DNA from 3 places in the Arthrobacter sp. CJ23 genome. Region 2 is predicted to be linked to each of the others. Evidence: predicted binding sites of a transcription regulator. Region 2 holds the regulator's gene; each other region holds the start of a gene.
The links. The regulator HrcA, encoded in region 2, represses chaperone genes, less so after heat shock. The targets are predictions, from matches to a motif close to TTNGCACTCGNNNNNNNCGAGTGCNAA.

Region 1: the regulator HrcA is predicted to act here: its motif matches at 1,805-1,831, upstream of groES (co-chaperone GroES).
Region 3: the regulator HrcA is predicted to act here: its motif matches at 2,584-2,610, upstream of NVV90_RS14735 (FmdB family zinc ribbon protein).

The regions. Positions count from the first base shown of each region.
Region 1 is NZ_CP102950.1:3,306,500-3,310,866, forward strand. Features, by position in the region: gene groL (chaperonin GroEL) at 1-1,276, opposite strand, end outside; gene groES (co-chaperone GroES) at 1,361-1,657, opposite strand; gene NVV90_RS14805 (hypothetical protein) at 1,882-2,295, opposite strand; gene NVV90_RS14810 (class I SAM-dependent methyltransferase) at 2,363-3,601, shown strand; gene NVV90_RS14815 (shikimate 5-dehydrogenase) at 3,620-4,367, opposite strand, start outside.
Region 2 is NZ_CP102950.1:2,514,722-2,519,088, forward strand. Features, by position in the region: gene NVV90_RS11120 (16S rRNA (uracil(1498)-N(3))-methyltransferase) at 1-377, opposite strand, end outside; gene dnaJ (molecular chaperone DnaJ) at 380-1,504, opposite strand; gene hrcA (heat-inducible transcriptional repressor HrcA) at 1,556-2,569, opposite strand; gene NVV90_RS11135 (DUF3097 domain-containing protein) at 2,776-3,630, shown strand; gene NVV90_RS11140 (DUF4870 domain-containing protein) at 3,757-4,170, shown strand; gene NVV90_RS11145 (hypothetical protein) at 4,217-4,367, opposite strand, start outside.
Region 3 is NZ_CP102950.1:3,287,378-3,291,744, reverse strand. Features, by position in the region: gene NVV90_RS14745 (DUF4011 domain-containing protein) at 1-1,333, shown strand, start outside; gene NVV90_RS14740 (RcpC/CpaB family pilus assembly protein) at 1,351-1,917, opposite strand; gene NVV90_RS14735 (FmdB family zinc ribbon protein) at 2,250-2,522, opposite strand; gene NVV90_RS14730 (5-formyltetrahydrofolate cyclo-ligase) at 2,638-3,303, opposite strand; gene galU (UTP--glucose-1-phosphate uridylyltransferase GalU) at 3,416-4,321, shown strand; gene NVV90_RS14720 (GNAT family N-acetyltransferase) at 4,327-4,367, shown strand, end outside.

The DNA.
Region 1 (4,367 bases), 790 kb from region 2:
CCTCGTCCAGTGCCTTGAGGGCGTGGATGAGGGCGGAACCGCCACCGGAGACGATGCCTTCTTCGAGGGCGGCACGCGTGGAGGAAACGGCGTCCTCGATGCGGTGCTTCTTTTCCTTCAGCTCGACCTCGGTGGCTGCGCCGACCTTGATCACGCCGATGCCGCCGGCCAGCTTGGCCAGGCGTTCCTGCAGCTTTTCCTTGTCCCAGTCGGAATCCGTCCGGGCCAGTTCGGCACGCAGCTGGGCCACGCGGGCTGCAACGTCTTCTGCGGATCCGGCACCGTCAACAATGGTGGTGTTGTCCTTGGTGACCGTGATGCGGCGGGCCGTGCCCAGGACCTCGAGGCCAACGGTGTCCAGGCTCAGGCCGAGCTCTGCGGAGACAACCTGCGCGCCGGTGAGGGTCGCGATGTCCTGCAGCATGGCCTTGCGGCGGTCACCGAAGCCCGGAGCCTTGACGGCGACAACGTTCAGGGTGCCGCGGATGCGGTTGACGATCAGCGTGGACAGTGCCTCGCCGTCGATGTCTTCAGCAATGATGAAGAGCGGCTTGGAAGCCTGCAGGGCCTTCTCCAGGAGCGGCAGGAATTCCTGCAGCGAGGAGATCTTGCCCTGGTTGATCAGGATGAGGGCGTCCTCGAGGACGGCTTCCTGGCGCTCGGCGTCCGTGACGAAGTACGGGGACAGGTAGCCCTTGTCGAACTGCATGCCCTCGGTCAGGACCAGTTCGGTCTGCGTGGTGGAGGACTCTTCGATGGTGATGACACCGTCCTTGCCGACCTTGCCGAATGCCTCGGCCAGCAGCTCGCCGACCTCGTCGCTCTGGGCGGAGATGGAGGCAACGCTGGCAACCTGGGTGCCTTCGACTTCGCGTGCGTTCTCCAGCAGGCGTGCGGCAACGGCTTCAACGGAAACCTCGATGCCGCGCTTGATCTCGCCCGGAGCTGCGCCGGCAGCAACGTTGCGCAGGCCTTCCTTGACGAGGGCCTGGGCCAGCACGGTGGCCGTGGTGGTGCCGTCGCCGGCGACATCGTTGGTCTTGGTGGCGACTTCCTTGGCCAGCTGGGCGCCAAGGTTTTCGTAGGGGTCGTCCAGCTCAACTTCGCGGGCGATGGTGACGCCGTCGTTGGTGATGGTGGGGGCGCCCCACTTCTTGTCCAGTACGACGTTGCGGCCGCGGGGGCCAAGCGTCACCTTGACGGTGTTGGCGAGCTTGTCGATACCGGCCTCAAGCGACCGGCGGGCAGCGTCGTTGAACGCAAGCTGCTTTGCCATGGGTTTGTCCTTTCAAGACAGAAAACCCGCACCGCTGACTGCCGGAAAAATCCAACGAGATCTGCGGTGCGGGGCTCCAGGGAATTACTTAACGACGATCGCCAGAACGTCGCGGGCGGACAGCACGAGGTACTCGTTGCCGCCGGTCTTGACTTCGGTTCCACCGTACTTGGAGTAGATAACGACGTCGCCAACGACTACGTCAACGGGAACGCGGTTCCCATTGTCATCGAAGCGGCCGGGGCCGACTGCAACAACTTCGCCTTCCTGCGGCTTCTCCTGTGCGGAGTCCGGAATGACCAGGCCGGAAGCCGTGGTCTGCTCTGCTTCGAGCGGGCGAACTACAATACGATCCTCAAGAGGCTTAATCGAGACCGACACTCGGACTCTCCTTTTCATGAGCTGATTCATGGACTAACAGACTGGGGTGCCGAGGCGCGCAACCGTCGTCGCGGTGCCGGTAGCTGCCTGGCGGTGGTGATTAGCACCCTCCTAGGGAGAGTGCTAACCATGACTCTATGTAAGGCGTTAGCACTCGGTCAAGGTGAGTGCCAGAATTTCGTCACGGGTGAACGCTCCTGAACCTCGTCCGTGGCCTCCGGGAGCTATTCCCGGGTGAGGTCATCCAGGTCGACGTCCTCGCCGTCGTCGCCGTCTTCCGCGGAGGCGGAACCGCGGTTGAGGTACAGCACCACGGCGCCGGCAAGGGCGACGGCGGCAGAGACGATCAGCACGATGATCCCGCCGATGCGGACCCCGGTGTACTGCTCTCGGATGTCCCTGGCCTCCTGTGTGGCGTCATTGATGCTGTTGCCCGTGACCGAGTAGGCGGCGGCGTTGAAGGAATCGAGGGCGAAGATGATCACCAGCAGCGCGATGCACACTGCGGCGACCGCGGCCCCGGCGATGAGGGCGGGCCGGGCATAGCTCACGGGATTCCTGGCGGACACGGGCCCGGCAGCGGCGGAGGCGGTGGTGTCGTTGCTTTCGTCGGGCTGCTGTGCTGCGTTGTCTTCCATGAAATCAACCCTATCGGGATGATCGGACCGCCGCAGGCCTGTGACACCGGACAGTAGGCTTGATCCCATGGCTGACGCACCCCAGGACCAGATCGCCCACCTTCTGACAAGCGAAGGCTGGGAACTGCTCGCTTCCCTGGGGCCCTACCGGGAGAGCGAGGCCTTCAGCGTGAACGCGGGCCTCCGGAAGGCAGGCCACTCCCCCGAGCTCGTGGCCGCCGTGCTCACGCAATCACGCCTGCGGACCCGCGCCGAGGCCAAATTCGGCGAGTTCGCCCGGCAGATGCTGTTCACGCAGGCCGGGCTGGAGCAGGCCACGCGCCTGAATGTCGCAGCCCGCCACGCCGAGCGCTTCGTCAAGGCCGGCACGGGCCACGTTGCCGATCTCGGCTGCGGCCTCGGGGCCGACTCCATGGCCCTGGCATCCATGGACATCAACGTCACGGCCGTGGAGCTCGACGAAGCCACGGCTGCCTGCGCCACGATCAACCTCATGCCGTTCCCGCACGCCACCGTGGTCCATGCGGATGCCACCGCCGTGTCCCTGGAAGGGATCGACGGCGTCTGGCTGGATCCCGCGCGGCGCACCACCTCGTCGTCGGGCACCAAACGGATCTGGGATCCGGAGGATTTCTCTCCCCCGCTGTCCTATGTGGAATCCCTGGCCGCTTCCGGCCGGGCCGTGGGCGTGAAGATGGGCCCGGGCATGCCGCATGACTCGGTTCCGACCGGCTGCGAGGCCCAGTGGGTGTCCGTGGGCGGAGACGTCACGGAGGTGGCGCTCTGGTTCAATGCCGTGGCCCGTCCGGGCGTGCGCAGGGCCGCCTTGGTGATCGGGGCGCGCGGCGCCGCCGAGATCACCAGCGGCGAGGACTTCGGCGGCGGCCCGCTGCCCGACGTCGGGCCGGTGGAGGGCTACCTCTACGAGCCCGACGGCGCCGTCATCCGCGCGGGGCTCGTCGCCGACGTGGCGCTCCAGTTGGGCGGCCACCTCGTGGACGAGCACATCGCCTACATCTGTGCCCCGGAGCTTCGGGACACACCCTTCGCGCGGGCCTACAAAGTGCTCGAGGTGATGCCCTACAACGTGAAGGCGCTGAAGGCCTGGGTCAAGGCCAACGGCGTGGGCGTGCTGGACATCAAGAAGCGCGGCACCGCCGTGACGCCCGAGGAGCTGCGCAAGCAGCTGCTCCCCGGCGGGAGGACCGGTGGGAAGAAGGGAAGCCAAACAGCCACCCTGGTCCTCACGCGGATCGGCGAGGAGCGGGTGGCCGTTGTGGTGGAGCCGGTGGCTGCGGCGGCGTAGAGCCGCCTGCCTCGGAAACTAGCTGCGGGAGAACTCCGAGGCTTCGCGGACCTGTTCCGGAGTGGGGCGGACGCCGGTGTAGAGCACGAACTGCTCCTCCGCCTGGATCGCGATGACCTCGGCCCCGGTAATGACGGGTTTGCCGGCGGCGCGGGCGGCCGCGATCAGCGGCGTCTCCGAGGGAAGCGCGACCACGTCGAACACCACCTGCGCAGCAGCCACGGTAGCGTCGTCGAAGGACTGCGCGGTTTCATCCGCGCCGGCCATGCCCAGCGGTGTCACGTTGATGATGAGGTCCGCCGTTGAGCCCCCGACGTCGGCCTGCCAGCCAAAGCCGTACAGGCCCGCCAGCGCGCGGCCGCTTTCCTCGTTGCGGGCCACGATGGTGACCTTGCTGAACCCGGCGTCGCGCAGGGCCGCGGCGACGGCCTTGGCCATGCCGCCGGCGCCACGCAGGAGCACCGAGTGGCCGTTCGGCACGGAGTGGTCCTGCAGGAGCCGGGCGATGGCGATGTAGTCGGTGTTGTAGGCCGTCAGCACACCGTCCTGGTTCACGATGGTGTTCACCGAGTCGATCGCCTTGGCCGAGGGGTCCATGACATCCACCAGCGGAATGACCGCTTCCTTGTACGGCATGGAAACGGCGGCACCACGGATAGGGAGACCCCGGATGCCGGCCACGGCCAGGGTGATGTCCGCGGGAGCGAAGGCCTTATAGACAAAGTTGAGGCCGAGCAGATCATAGAGGTAGTTGTGGAACCTCGTG
Region 2 (4,367 bases):
CGGTCGCCCTTCCAGCGCACAATGGAGCGTTCGGACTGCCAGGGAACCACCGAGTCGATGCCGAGTTCCGTGGCGGTCTCGGCCGCAAGTTCGTCCCGGTCACCTTTGGCGAGGGCCTGGACCAGGACCAGCCGGATCGCCGGGCGGGGTTCGTCCAGGATCTCGGAGGCCACCACGGCCAGGGTTCCGGATCCGGCCTCGGAGACCCTGCCGGTGAGCCGCTTTCCCGCACCGTCGGCGATGTCCACGGGCTCGCCTACGGCAAGGCGCTTCACGGTCACGGCGTGCCGGGCCTCGGCACCGTCCAGGACGAACACCGAACCGGGCCCCAGCCCGTCCAGGGCACCGGCCGGGGCGAAGAATACGGGGTTGCTCACCGCTACAGGTTACCGAGCTTGTCCCGGAGCTTGGCGAACACGCCGCCGCTGGCCACGAGCTTGCCTTCGGTGAACTGCTCGCCGCGCAGCCTGGCCAGCTGCTGCAGGAGTTCTTCCTGGGCCGCGTCAAGCTTGCCGGGCGTTTCCACGTGCAGGTGCACCTTCAGGTCGCCACGGCCGTAGCCGCGCAGGTGCGTGACGCCCAGGCTGCGCAGCGTGATGACCTCGCCGGACTGCGTTCCGGCCTTGACGTCGATGGTCTGCGTGCCGTCGAAGGTTTCCAGGCGCAGCTCGGTGCCAAGGGCGGCGGCCGTCATGGGGACGCTGAGCGTGGCGTGGAGGTCGTCGCCGTCGCGCATGTACGTGGAATCGTTGTTGACGCGGATCTCCACGTACAGATCGCCGGCGGGGCCGCCTGCGGGCCCTGCCTCGCCCTGGCCGGACAACTGGATGCGCGTGCCGGTGGCAACGCCGGCAGGGACCTTGATGGTCAGCGAACGGCGGCTGCGGATGCGGCCCTGGCCGCTGCACTCGTTGCAGGGGTCCTTGATGATGGTGCCGAAGCCTTCGCAGGAGCCGCAGGGGGCTGCGGTCATGACCTGGCCCAGGATGGAACGGACCGCGCGCTGGACCTGGCCGCTGCCGCCGCAGATGTCGCAGCGTTCGGGGTGGGTGCCCTCGCGGCAGCAGGAGCCGTTGCACGTGGGGCAGACCACGGCCGTGTCCACTTCGAGCTTCTTGTTGACGCCGAAGACGGCATCGCGCAGTTCGATGCGGACGCTGATGAGGGCGTCCTGGCCGCGGCGGACGCGGGAGGCGGGGCCGCCATGGCCGCCGCCGCCGAAGAAGGTATCGAAGATGTCCTGGAAGGCGAAGCCCTGGCCGGAGTAGCCTCCACCGAAGCCGTTGTCGGTGCCGTTCTCGTTGCCGGTGGTGTCGTACACGCGGCGCTTCTGCGGGTCGGAGAGGACCTCGTACGCGTGGGTGACTGCCTTGAACTGCTCGGCTACGTCTTCTCCGGGATTGACGTCAGGGTGCAGCTTGCGTGCCAGCTTGCGGTACGCCTTCTTGATTTCTTCACCGGTGGCTTCCGATGAGACTCCCAAAACGTCATAGTGGCTGCTCAAAATCGGTATCTCTTCCTGGTTGTACTGCGATCGTTGCTGGCGGCAGGCTTGTCAGCCGCCGAGAATGCGGGAAAGGTAGCGGGCGACCGCGCGGACGGCCGCCATGGTAGTGGGATAGTCCATGCGTGTGGGGCCCAGGACACCGATCTTGGCATTCGTTCCGGGACCATAGCCCGTTGCCACCACGGAGGCCTCGGAGAGGCCGTCATAGGGGTTCTCGCGCCCGATGCTGACCGTCACGCCACGCGGGTCATCGCCCATGTCGGAGAGCAGACGAAGCATGACCACCTGCTCTTCGAGGGCCTCAAGGACCGGTCCGATGCTGAGCGGGAAGTCGACGTTGGACCGGGCAAGGTTGGCCGTGCCGGCCATCAGGATCCGCTCTTCACGGCTGCTGCTGGTCAGCTTTTCCAGTCCGTGGGCGAGGACCTGGGCCAGGCCACGGAGCGCGGGCGGACAAAGCGCCACGACCGATGGCAGCACCTGCTGCATCAGGTCCAGCTGCGAGCCGGAGATGCTGCCGAGGAAGCGTGCCCGCAGTTCGGTCAGGGCTTCGTCCGATACGTCCGCACCGACGTCGATGACTTTCTGCTCCACATTGCCGGTATCGGCGATCAACACCACCAGGACCTGGCGCGGGGCAAGCAGCACGAATTCGACGTGCCGCACGCGGGCGCGGCTGAGGTGCGGATACTGCACGACGGCGACCTGGTTGGTCAGCTGCGACAGGAGCCTGACGGTGCGTTCGAGGATGTCCTCGAGTTCGTCCGGTCCCTCCAGGAGGGAGTGGATGGCGCGGCGTTCCGCCGCCGACAGCGGTTTGACGGCCGAGATGCGGTCCACGAACAGGCGATAGCCCTTGTCCGTGGGAATGCGGCCGGCGCTGGTATGGGGCGCTGCGATCAGGCCTTCCTCTTCGAGGACGGCCATGTCGTTGCGGATGGTGGCGCTGGAGACGCCCAGGTGGTGGCGCTCAACCAGGGCTTTGGAACCCACGGGCTCCCGGGAGTGGACGTAGTCCTCAACGATGGCGCGCAGCACTTCCAGCTTCCGTGGCTCGCTCACTGCAACACCTCCCGTCAGAGCAATCCAGGCCCGGATGCGGCTGTCCGCCGGACCTCTGCTTAGCACTCAACATGCCCAAGTGCTAACAAGTCTAGTATGAGCCAAGCCGTTGCTAGCATTGAACCGCCTGCGCCGAGAATGCCTTCACGCAGGAGCCGCCGGCCCGTCCGGCCGGTGAGGATCCGATGCTAAGTGGTGTGAAGACTGTGTCCTACGACAACTGGGGCCCGCAGGACATGTCTGCTCCGGCCAAACGCCGGCTTCCCGAGGTTGCAGTGCAGCGCGGCATGGTGCTCGAGGACGTGCAGTCCGGCTGGGTGGGCGAAGTCACGCGGGTGGAAAAGTCCGGGGGCATGCACGTTGTGGCCCTCGAGGACCGGCGCGGCAAGACGAGATCCTTCCAGCTTGGCTTCGGCTTCCTGCTCGAGGGCCAGGCTATCCGCCTCATGCCGCCGGCCGGCCGCCCTCCCGCCAGCGCCGAGGCAGCGGCGGGACGGACTGCCTCCGGTTCCGTCCGCGTCGAAGGCCGGCGCGCCCAGGTGGCGAAGGCCAGCCGCATCTGGGTGGAAGGCAAGCACGACGCCGAACTCGTGGAAAAGGTGTGGGGTGACGACCTCCGCGTGGAGGGCATCGTCGTCGAGCCGCTGCACGGCGTCGACGACCTGAGGGCCGCGATCGCGGCTTTCTCCCCCGGTCCCGGCCGCAAGCTCGGCATCCTGGTTGACCACCTGGTGCCAGGCTCCAAGGAATCCAGGATCGCCGCGGAGGCCATGTCCCTGCCCGGGGCGGCGGGGAACGTGCTGATTGTTGGCCACCCCTATGTGGATGTGTGGCAGGCCATCCGGCCCAGGGTGCTGGGCATTGAACAGTGGCCCGAGGTCCCGCGCGGCATGGACTGGAAAACGGGGATCCTCAAGGCCTTCGGCTGGCCGTCGGGCACCGCCGAGGACGTTGGCCTCGGCTGGCAGAAGCTCCTCGGCGCCGTGCGCAGCTACGCGGACCTGGAAGCCTCGTTGCTGGGGAGGGTGGAGGAAGTCATCGACTTCCTGACGGTTCCCTGAGCAAGCGGCCCCTGCTCCCGCGGCAATTTGCCACAGTGCAACGGGGAGTTGGTCCGCCGATGAAGCGCCAAGGAAGTATTCTGGGACAGCACGACCGCACCGTCTTTACAGCCTAAGGAAGAAACAGTGGCACAGAACGCTCCTGAAGAACCGGGCAGCGCCGCAGGCCAGCCCCAGTACCATGGCGCTCCTGCCAACGCCCTCCCCCTGACAGCCAGCGAAGACCGGCAGTGGGCCACGCTGGCACACTTCGGCGGCATCCTGGGCTGCCTGCCTTCCCTGCTGATCTGGCTGATCTTCCGCGACCGCGGCCCCTTCACGGCGCAGGAATCCAAGGAAGCCCTGAATTTCACGCTTCCGCCCACCATCGCCGCTGTGCTTGCGAACATCCTGGTGCTGCTGCCTGTGGTGGGGAACCTGTTTGCCGTTATTGCCACCGGCATCTGGATCGCGCTGACCTGCTTCTCCGTCTCCGCCGGCATCCGCGTCAACCACGGCCAGCCGCACCGCTACCGCCTGAACCTGCGCTTGATCAAGTAGCGTCGGATCCGGCGAGCGACGCCGGGGCTGCCGCTTGCGGCCGCGGTCAGAGGTTGCGGATCCAGGCGTCCGGCGACGGAAGAAGGAACGGCACGGAATCGCTTTCCACCCACGCGATCAGCAGTGCCAGCAGCACCCAGCCGATCCACGCGCCAACCACGTCCACGACGCGGTTGGCAAAGCTCTCCTTCTCACCG
Region 3 (4,367 bases), 770 kb from region 2:
CGGTCTCCGGCGCCTGCCCGACGGCCAGTCGGTGACGGGCCTGGACCGTTCCATCCTGGTGGAATACATTCCGGACGGCACGGGATTGCCCGGCGCGGACCACGAGGGCGTTGAGTCCGTGGCCGCCGAGGTCAACCGCGTGGTGGATCTTGTCTTCGAGCACGCCCGCCATCGGCCGCGCACGTCCTTGGCGGTTGTGACGGCCAGCCTGCGCCATGCCGCCCGCGTTGGCGAGGCCATCCGGCTCCAGCTGCCGAACCATCCCTCGCTGGCGCCCTTCTTCGGCGCCGGACCCGAGTCCTTCCGCGTGGTGGACCTCGAGCGGGCCCAGGGGCTGGTCAGGGAACACATCATCTTCTCGCTCGGCTATGGGCGCACACCCCACGGCCGGGCACTCCACACGTTCGGGCCGCTGTCGGTGGAAGGCGGGCGCAACCGCTTCGCGCTGGCGATGACCCGTGCCAGGCGGTCCATGCATGTCCTGAGCTGCTTCCGGCCCGAGGACTTGGACCTTGACCGTCTGGCCCATGGCGCCGTCGAGTTCTACGAGCTGCTTGACCGGGAACTGTCCGGCAACAGCAACCTCGGGACCCCAGCGTCGCGCTCGGCCGCGAGTGAGCGGGCGCTGGGCGAGGATCCTCTCGTGGCGGACCTTGGCGAGAGGCTCCGGGCACGGGGTGCCCGCGTCTGGCATCTCTACGACGGCGTCCTGGACATTGCCGCCGCGGCCGATCCTGTCCACACCATCGGCCAGGACCACGTCGAGCTTCCGACACCCGTGGCCATCGAATCCGATGGTACCGAACGGTACCGGCGCATGAGCGTCCGTGAGCGCAGCAGGCTGCGTCCACAGCTCCTGGAACGTATGGGATGGCGCTATATGTCCCTGTGGACCATTGAGGTATTCACGGACCCCTCCACCTGTGCTGACCGGATCGGCGCCTATCTGGGTCTCGAGAAGCAAGCGGAGCGCCGGGTGGGTGCAGCGGAACATGGCTTCCTGGACGTGGATGTTGAACAATTGGATCTGGACAGCATGACGCCACTTGGCAGCTACCGGGCGGCGGCAGAACCGGAACACGGAGGAGGATCGGCCGTGGAACAGAAGCAGGAACAGACGCAGGAACCTGATCAAGGCGGTGCACCCGCTGCCCCGAACGACACGAAAGACGCAGGATTGAAGAACGCAGGCTTGAACGACACCGCCAAGACAGACAGGGAGGGAGTCCTGCCGAACAAGGCCTCGGAGGACGACCCGAGCCGTTGGGGTGACAACGCGGGCTACGACCACGACGCATGGTTGAAGGAGCAGAAGCCCCCGCACTGGGGCTGACGGCCTTCCCGCAGCGCTCACCCTGCCGCTCCAGGGCCTTGTCCCGCGCTGGCGGCCGGCGGATTGACCAGGACGAAGAACAGCTTCCCTTGCGTCGAGGCGCCCGCAAGCCTCCCGGCCTGCGCGGGATCCGCTGCCACAACCACCAGGCCGTCCGTCTCTCCCGTACCGAGCCACTGCCCGGGCTGCCCGCCCTGCGCCGAGGTCCACAGCACGGGAACCGCGGTCGCCAGCACTTCGCTCTTCCTGGCCTCGAAGCCACCGGTGCCGGTCAGCACAATCGTGATGAGCTGCCCCGGTGAGAGCAAGCGGAGGGACGCCGGATCGGCTATTCTCAGCGGGACGGCGGCAGAGCCAGCCGGAGCGCCTGTGAGCAGTCCCGGGCCGAGCAGTTGCGCTTCGGTGGGGATCTGCCCCTTTTGCAATGGGGTGGCGAGCTGCCTACCGGAAACGGCAGTGCCCGCCGGCAAGACGCCCGGGATGGCCAGGTCCGGAGGCACGTCCAAGGGCACCAGGTCGGCGGCGCCCAGACTCGAACCTGCCGGAAGATCCCGCGCCGCAGCCAAGACCTGAACGCGTTGCACCGAGGCAGGGGTCAGTTGATGAACGGCAATCCCCGCGGCGGTGCACAACAGCAGTGCCACCAAGAGGCGGCGGTTTCGGTTGAGCCAACCATTGAGTTTCCGGGGGAAGGCCTGCCGGCCGGCGATTAAGTCCCTGCCGTGGTACGCCGCGCCACTGTGAAGGCGCTGAGGCGCGCGTGGCGAACGGCCGGACCTTGGAGCCGGCGGGCGCCGCGGCCCGGCCAGGGACCGGGCGGGGCGGGATGTCTGGAATCGTTGTGGCATGAAGCCACGCTAGCCAGCATCCGGCGTCGAACGGCAGGGCCCGGAGACCCTATGTGGATAAGTGGGTGCTAGCTGGCCGCGGCAACGGAGGCCGGTGCCGCGGCAGGGGCTGCAACAGGGGCCGGGGGAGCCGAGGGAGCGGCAGACACGGTGCTGCCCTTTGCGTCGCGGGAATCAGTGCGGTAGAAGCCTGAACCCTTGAAGACCACGCCGACGCTGTTGAACTTCTTGCGCAGGGACCCCTGGCATTCGGGGCATTCCGTCAAGGAGTTGTCTGTGAAGGCCTGGACGATGTCAAAGGCATGGTCGCAGTCCTTGCAGGCGTAAGCATATGTGGGCACTGATGATCCTCCTCCAGGACAAAGTTCAGGTCCTGCGCTGCGGCATCGAATGTTACGGTGCCTAGCAGTCTCAGGGCCTGAGTGCCAATTCTATCATCCGGGAGCCTTGTGTCCGCTATGGAATATGCCGGTTATCACAAGCAACGGTGCTACGGCGCGCCCGGTCCGGATCCGCCGTCGGGCCCGTACCGAGCCGGACGACGCCGGACGGCGTCAGCGCCTCGGCCACGGGGCGGTCAAACGGCTCGGCCGGGATGGTGCCGGCGGGCAGCACTTCGCCGTCGTAGACCACCGCGATGGTCGGCGGCAGGACTCCTGAACCCTCGAGGAAATCCAGGAGCCGGTCATAGTAGCCGCCGCCCTGTCCGATCCTGCTGCCGGCCCTGTCCACCGCCGTGGCAGGCAGGAAGATACCCGCTGCTCCGGCCACCACCGTGCTGGGATGCCGCTCGCCAACGGGCTCATCAATGGGGGCGTAGCGGGAGCGGACGAATTGCGTGTCGGGCGTCCAATGGACCCAGCTGAGCTGCCGCTCGGGCTCGCACACAGGAAGGAGCACCCGGTGTCCTGCCGCATGGAGTGCGGCCATGAGCGGTAGTGTGGGCGGCTCGAAGGAAACGCCCAGATAGACGGCGAAGACAGCCGGGGCTCCGCCTGCCCGCCCTGCGGCCCAGTCTGCGCCGTGCCCGGCCACGCCGGCGCCGGCCTCCTGCAGCTGGGGCAGGCTCATGGCCTTGCGGACGCGGCGGTGTCCGCGCCGGAGCTCTTCCTTGGATGCCATGTGTTCCGTTCCTTCGTACCTGATCGCGGCCGGCCGCGGAGCCCAGGCCACGAAGACGTGCGCCTGGACGATTGTTTAGCCGTTGTTGTTGCCCTTCCGTTAGATTAGTCCCGTGACTTCCGATAACAATGCTGTCCGTAAGGCCGTGATTCCCGTTGCCGGGCTTGGAACCAGGTTCCTGCCCGCCACGAAGGCCATGCCGAAGGAAATGCTGCCTGTCGTGGACAAGCCAGCCATCCAGTATGTGGTGGAGGAGGCCGTCAAGGTCGGCCTGAATGACATCCTGATGATCACCGGCCGCAACAAGCGCGCCCTGGAAGACCACTTTGACCGCGTTCCCGCGCTCGAAGCCACGCTCGCCGAAAAGGGTGACACGGGCAAACTCGAGTCCATCCGGTCCGCAACCAACCTGGGAGACATCCACTATGTCCGCCAAGGTGACCCCAACGGCCTCGGCCACGCCGTCCTGCGTGCCAAGCAGCACGTTGGCAACGAGCCGTTCGCCGTGCTCCTCGGCGACGACCTCATAGATGCCCGTGAAGACCTGCTTAGCGAGATGATCGCCGTCCAGCAGAAGACCGGCGGATCTGTGGTGGCCCTCATCGAGGTTGAGCCCTCCAAGATCAGCGCCTACGGTTGCGCCGACATCGAGGAAGACGGCGAAAACGGCTACGTCCGCATCAAGCAGCTCGTGGAAAAGCCCACTGTCGAGGAAGCTCCTTCGAATCTCGCAGTGATCGGCCGCTATGTGCTGCACCCGGCCGTGTTCGAGGTACTGGAAAACACGGCGCCGGGCCGAGGCGGGGAAATCCAGCTGACCGACGCCCTCGAGGTCCTGGCCGCGGGCCAGGGCGAAGGCTACGGCGTCTACGGTGTCGTGTTCCGCGGACGCCGCTACGACACCGGCGACAAGCTCAGCTACCTGAAGGCCTGCATCGAGCTTGCCTGCGAGCGCGAGGACCTGGGTCCGGAACTGCGCGACTGGCTCCCGGGCTTTGCCTCCACTCTGAACAAGTAGCCCGCATGTGGGGCTCGGCCATCTGGCCGGTGACGCTGGAGCACGG